Regions from separate parts of the Bradyrhizobium sp. LA2.1 genome, predicted to be linked through region 2. Evidence: riboswitches for the same ligand, from Rfam matches in the RefSeq annotation. Region 2 holds a riboswitch; the other holds the start of a gene.

Region 1 (3,408 bases), on a different contig from region 2:
CGCAGTGTCCTCGATCGCTGCGACCGCGGCATACATCGCCGGCGTCGACACGTTGAAGGGACCGCGGATGCGGTTGACCGCGTCGATGATGTGCTCCGGACCGAACATCCAGCCGACGCGCAGCGCGGCGAGACCGTGGATCTTGGAGAAGGTGTGCGTCACCACGGTGTTCTCGGTGGTGGCGACGAGCTCGATCCCCATCTCGTAGTCGTTGCGCGAGACGTAATCGGAATAGGCGGCATCGAGCACCAGCAGCACGTGCGACGGCAGGCCGGCGCGCAGCCGCTTGACCTCGTCGAACGGCACATAGGTGCCGGTCGGATTGTTGGGATTGGCGAGCCAGACCAGCTTTGTCTTCGGCGTCACCGCCTTGAGGATGGCGTCGACATTGCAGGTGAGGTTGGTCTCCTGCGCGACCACGTTCTTGGCGCCGACCGCCATGGTCGCGATCGGGTAGACCAGGAAGCCGTGCGTGGTCGAGATCGCCTCGTCGCCGTGGCTGAGATAGGTGTGGGCGAGCAGATTGAGGATCTCGTCCGAGCCGGCGCCGCAGATGATGCGGTTGGGGTCGAGCCCGAAAGAACGGCCGATCGCTTCGCGCAACACGCGCGAGGTTCCTTCCGGATAGTCTTCCAGATGCGCCGCCACGTTCCTGAACGCCTCGATCGCCTTGGGCGAGGGCCCGAACGGCGTCTCGTTGGCCGAGAGCTTGAACACCTTGCGGCCCGGCTCAGCCACCGGGCTCTTGCCGGGCGTGTAGGGCGCAATATCGAGAATGCCGGGATTCGGCACGGGGCGGGACATCTTCAACTCCGGAAGTAACTTCAGGCGGTTCGCGATCTACGATTTCGACCCGGTCGAGGGCACCGTATAGCGCGTTGCGTGGCTGCCGACGAGGGCCGTGGAGCGCACCGAGGCCCCCGCTTCGATCAGGGCAGCCCTGATTTTGTCGATGCTGGTCGCGCTCGTGACCGAGACCAGCAGCGCGGCGCCGTCGAAGGCGGTATCGGGCACCGCCACGATCTCGGCGAGCGGCGACAGGGCGCGGGCGACCTCGGCGTTCCACCCGGACACGCGCACGCTGAAGGTCTCGACCTCCGTCACCACGGCGCTGTCGGCGACGCGCGAGATCGCGAACACCGGCAGTGCGGCCGGATGGTCGGCGCGCTCGACGAAGGGCATCCGCGCGATGATCTTCGGCGCGCCGTCCGCTTCCAGCTCCAGCCACCATGGCGTGCGGCTCGAGGTCGCCGAGACCAGCGCCAGATCGCCCTTGGACTTCGCCACCGCTTCGACCGCGGCCTGCGCGCTGAAATGCGCGACGTAAGGCACCGTGAAGCCGAAATGGAAGCGTACGGAATCGCGCATCGCCGGCTCGCTCACCGAGATGTCGGCATGCACGGAGAACGGCGCTTGGACGTAAGTGAACGTCGAGATGATGACGCGCCAGATGCTCTCGACCGTGTCGAGCGGCAGGATGCCGCGATGACGCTGGACGATGTCACGCATCATGGCGGCCTCGCGCGCCGGGCGGAACGCCGAGCCGACCTCCTGGGTCTGCTTCACCTGGATCAGGCGGTCGATGATGTCGCCGCGCTGCATCAGGAGACGATGCATGCCCTCGTCGATCGCGTCGATCTCCTTGCGCAATTCCTGGAGCGATGGTGGCGCGGGCGGACGTTGGGACATATCTGCGAGATGCTGGTGAGAGGCGTTCCAATGCGGGTCGGCCAAGGCCCATCGGCATGGCCGGATCCGCTGCGATCGACGTCCTGATTAGGCAGTCGGCGCGGCGAAAGCAAAGAGAAATGCAAAGGGAAACCGGGCCTTTTCGGCCGGCCTTTCAGGGATGAATTTGGCTAATCCGGACCGTGACTTGACGAAAACCGCCCAAGACAGTAGCTTTTGCCCGTTCCGTGGTCATTTGAGCCGGCCGGCTTGCAGCCACGTTAAAAAACTCGCTAAACAGGCCGGGGACGCTTCCGATCCCGGCCGAACCTATCGTTCAGGCCGGGTTTTTCATGGCCTGATTCCAGCGGCAGCCTGACGGGTGTCGCAAACGAGGTCGATGATGGTTGGCGTGAAGCCTGTGCCAAGTCCCGCGATCAGTGCCGACGACCGGTCGCATGAGGCGGATCATCCGAATTCGCAGGTCGCGCAGTTCGGCGCCGAGCAGCCGCTGCGACTCGATTGCGGCATCGATCTCACCCCATTCCAGATCGCCTACCAGACCTATGGCGAGCTCAACGCCGATCGCTCCAACGCGGTGCTGATCTGCCATGCGCTGACCGGCGATCAGCATGTCGCCAACGTGCATCCCGTCACCGGCAAGTCGGGCTGGTGGGAGACGCTGGTCGGTCCCGGCCGACCTCTTGATCCTCAGCACTACTTCATCATTTGCGCCAACGTGATCGGTGGCTGCATGGGCTCGACCGGGCCGGCCTCGATCAATCCGGCGACCGGCAAGGTGTGGGGCCTGGATTTCCCTGTCATCACCATTCCCGACATGGTGCGCGCGCAGGCGATGCTGATCGACCGGCTCGGCATCGACACGTTGTTCGCGGTGGTCGGCGGCTCGATGGGCGGCATGCAGGTGCTGCAATGGACCGCGGCCTATCCCAAGCGCGTGTACTCCGCGCTGGCGATTGCCTGCGCGACGCGGCACTCGGCGCAGAACATCGCTTTCCACGAGCTCGGTCGCCAGGCGGTGATGGCCGATCCCGACTGGCACAACGGCCGCTACACGGATCAGGGCATCCATCCGCATCGCGGACTTGCGGTGGCACGGATGGCCGCGCACATCACCTATCTCTCCGACGCCGCGCTGCATCGCAAGTTCGGCCGCCGCATGCAGGATCGCGAGCTGCCGACGTTCTCGTTCGACGCCGATTTCCAGGTCGAGAGCTACCTGCGCTACCAGGGCTCGTCCTTCGTCGAGCGGTTCGACGCCAACTCCTATCTCTATCTGACCCGTGCGATGGACTATTTCGACATCGCCGGCGACCACGGCGGCGTGCTGGCGAAAGCGTTCGCGGGCATCGAGACGCGCTTCTGCGTGGTCTCCTTCACCAGCGACTGGCTGTTCCCGACTTCGGAATCGCGCGCGCTGGTGCATGCCCTGAACGCGTCGAGCGCGCGGGTGTCGTTCGCCGAGATCGAGACCGATCGCGGCCATGACGCCTTCCTGCTCGACGTGCCCGAATTCTTCGATATCGCCCGTGCCTTCCTGCAATCGGCAGGGAAGGCGCGCGGGCTCACCGCCAGGATTGACTGACAAGGACGGCTAGCGATGTCTGTGCAGGAAGTGCTGCCGCTGGGCGGCGTTGCGACGGAGCAGTCCGGCCAGTTTCGCGCCGATCATCTGCTGGTCGCCGAGATGGTCAAGCCCGGCTCGAAAGTGCTCGACGT
Region 2 (3,408 bases):
GGATCGGGCGATCCAGTATTCCAGAGGCATCTGTTGTTAGATGCCGATAGGCTGCGGCGTACTGGATGCCCCGGTCAAGCCGGGGCATGACAGTAGGGTGTGTAGCTACACCCGAAAATGCTTCGATAGTTTGAGCCCCTGCGCCTGGTAGTTCGAGCCGATGCGCTGGCCGTACATCGCGTCGGGGCGCGCCAGCATCTTCTCATAGACGAGACGGCCGACGATCTGGCCGTGCTCGAGGATGAACGGCACCTCGCGCGAGCGCACTTCGAGCACGGCGCGCGATCCCTGCCCGCCAGCGCCGGCGTAGCCGAAGCCGGGATCGAAGAAGCCGGCATAGTGCACGCGGAACTCGCCGACCAGGGGATCGAACGGCACCATCTCCGCGGCGTAATCGGGCGGCACCTGCACGGCTTCCTTGGAGGCGAGGATGTAGAACTCGCCGGGGTCGAGGATCAGGCTGCCGTCGGGACGCGCCGAGATCGGCTCCCAGAAATCCTCCACCGCATAGCCGGAGCGGCGGTCGACGTCGACGACGCCGGTGTGGCGCTTGGCGCGATAGCCGACGAAGCCGTTGGCCTTCTCGCCGGAGAGGTCGACGGAGACGGCGACGCCGCCGGTGAGATCGGCATCGTCGAGATCGACGAGACGCTCGGTCGCATGCAGCGCCTCGAGCTCGTCGATGTTGAGGATGGCATCTCCGGTGCGGAAGCGCACCTGGCTCAGGCGCGAGCCCTCGCTGACCAGCACCGGAAACGTCTTCGGGCTGATCTCGGCGTAGAGCGGGCCGTGATAGCCGGCGCCGATCATGTCGAAGCGTCGGGTGCCGTCGGCGATGACACGGGTGAAGACATCGAGCCGGCCGGTCGAGCTTTTCGGGTTGGCGGCGGCGACGATCTCCGGCGGCAGCGCCAGGCTTTCCAGGAGCGGCACGATGTAGACGCAGTTGGTCTCCAGCACCGCGCCATCGGCGAGGCTGAACTCGTGCAGCTTCAACTCGTCGATGCGCTCGGCGACGGTCGCGCCGGGACCCGGCAGGAAGCTGGCGCGAACGCGATAGGCGATGTCGCCGAGGCGAAGGTCGAGGCTCGCCGGCTGGATCTGGCTTTCGACGAAGTCATAAGCGGGCAGGATGAGGCCCGCCTTCGCCATCGCCGCGATCATGCGGTCGGGCAGGATACCATTGGCGTCGGCGGCAACCGTGAAGCTCAACCGGGGGTCCTCGTCAGGGGTCAAATGCATCCGGACATGCGGGAAATAGCAGCCTTTTACGGCTATCCGATGGACGCCTTGACGGAAAGGCCATTGCGGAATATGAGCATCACTTATCCCGTGGTGATTTGAGCCGGCCGGCTTGCAGCCACGTTAAATAAGTCGCTAAACAGGCCGGGGACCTCTGTGATCCCGGCCCGTGGAAGTTATCCAGGCCGGTTTTTTTGTGACCATTTTCGATGGTCACGCAGAGGAGGTCCTATGTCGAAGTCCCCGGCGTCCACCACGCAATACCGTCCTGAAACCCGCCTGGTCCATTCCGGCACCCTGCGCTCGCAATATGGCGAGACGTCGGAGGCGCTGTTCCTGACCCAGGGCTACGTCTACAACAGCGCCGAGGAGTGCGAGGCGCGGTTCAAGGGTGAGGACCCCGGCTTCATCTATTCGCGCTATTCCAACCCGACCATCTCGATGTTCGAGCGCCGCATGATCGAGCTCGAAGGCGCCGAAGCCGCGCGTTCGGCCGCGACCGGCATGGCCGCGGTGACGACCGCGATCCTGGCGCCGCTGAAGGCCGGCGATCACGTGGTGGCCTCGCGCGCCCTGTTCGGCTCCTGTCTCTACGTCATCCAGGATCTGTTGCCGCGCTACGGCATCGAGACGACGTTGGTCGACGGAGCCGATCTCGACCAGTGGCAGCGCGCCTTGCGGCCGAACACCAAGACGTTTTTCCTGGAGAGCCCGACCAACCCGACGCTCGACGTGCTCGACATTCCAGGGATCGCCGAGATCGCGCACAGCGGCGGCGCGCGGCTCGTCGTCGACAACGTGTTCGCGACGCCGATCTGGCAGAGCCCGCTCGCGCTAGGGGCCGACGTCGTGGTCTATTCCGCGACCAAGCACATCGACGGCCAGGGCCGTTGTCTCGGCGGGATCATCCTGTCGTCTGAAGCGTTCATCGCCGAGCACATCCACAATTTCATGCGCCAGACCGGCCCGTCGATCTCGCCGTTCAACGCGTGGGTCCTGCTCAAGGGCCTGGAAACGCTCGGCGTACGCGTGCGCGCGCAGACCGAGACGGCGGGACGCATCGCCGACGTGCTGGCGAGCCATCCGAAGATTTCGCGGCTGGTCTATCCCGGCCGCGCCGATCATCCGCAGGCAGCTCTCGTGAAGAAGCAGATGCGCGGCGGCTCGACGCTGGTCGGCTTCGAGGTCAAGGGCGGCAAGCAGGGTGCGTTCCGTGTGCTCAACGAGCTCAAGCTTGCAAAAATCTCGAACAATCTCGGCGATGCCAAGAGCCTCGTCACGCATCCGGCGACCACGACGCATCAGCGCCTCAAGCCGGAAGACCGCGCCGCGCTCGGCATCAGCGAGGGCTTCATCCGCTTCTCGGCGGGGCTCGAGCATGTGGATGATCTGATCGAGGATCTGACCGCGGCGCTGGAGAAGGCGTGAGGCGATTGGGCTCTCGTAGGGTCGATTAGCTAGCGGACTGCGCTTCGCGCAGCCGCGAGCTAACCCACCCTACGGCACCGAGCCTACATCGGCCGATACGTTCGCACGTCCGCGGGCACGTTGACGCCGAGCTTGATCTGACCGACGGAGCGGATGATGTCGTCGCCGAGGATCTGCGCGAAGCAGGCATAGCCCCAATCGTTCATGTGCAGGCCGTCGGCGATCACGAAACTCTCGACCGGGATCGATTGATTCTCGTGCCAGTCGCGCATCACCTCGAAGCGGGGGAAGATGCCGACGTGACGGAGCTCGGCGACCTTGCCGAGCAGGTGCACCATCTTGCCGGCGCTCTCCTTGCGCTGGTTGACGGCTGGCGAATATTGCGGATCGACCAGCACGATGTCGGCGCCGCCAGCGGCCTGGATGCGGGAGATGCCGTCCTCGACCATCTTGGCGGTGTCACCGGGATCGAGATTGCGCAGCACCGCATTGGTGCCGACCTGCCAGATCACGAGATCCGGATGCACGTCGATCACCTCCTTCTGGAGGCGCTTCATCATCTCGGGCGCGTCCTCGCCGCCGACGCCGGCATTGATGACGGTGATGTCGGCGGTCGGATATTGCCGGCGGAGCTGCGCGGCGAGACGGTTCGGATAGTTGAAATCGGGCGAGCTCGCGCCATAGCCTGCCGTCGACGACGAGCCGAACGCAACGATCACGACGGGTTTGCCGGCGACG

What was found. Region 2 has a riboswitch for S-adenosylmethionine ahead of ABIB95_RS13930 (O-succinylhomoserine sulfhydrylase). Riboswitches for the same ligand answer to the same signal wherever they lie in the genome.
Region 1: it holds a riboswitch for S-adenosylmethionine, as region 2 does, so the genes downstream of both, metX (homoserine O-acetyltransferase MetX) here and ABIB95_RS13930 (O-succinylhomoserine sulfhydrylase) in region 2, are expected to answer to the same signal.

Annotation. Positions count from the first base shown of each region.
Region 1 is NZ_JBEPQI010000019.1:176,826-180,233, forward strand. It holds gene ABIB95_RS31595 (pyridoxal phosphate-dependent aminotransferase) at 1-804, opposite strand, end outside; gene ABIB95_RS31600 (chorismate mutase) at 841-1,689, opposite strand; SAM riboswitch at 1,907-1,986, shown strand; gene metX (homoserine O-acetyltransferase MetX) at 2,072-3,274, shown strand; gene metW (methionine biosynthesis protein MetW) at 3,290-3,408, shown strand, end outside.
Region 2 is NZ_JBEPQI010000006.1:274,062-277,469, reverse strand. It holds gene ABIB95_RS13935 (2'-deoxycytidine 5'-triphosphate deaminase) at 106-1,242, opposite strand; SAM riboswitch at 1,323-1,402, shown strand; gene ABIB95_RS13930 (O-succinylhomoserine sulfhydrylase) at 1,474-2,670, shown strand; gene ABIB95_RS13925 (SGNH/GDSL hydrolase family protein) at 2,754-3,408, opposite strand, start outside.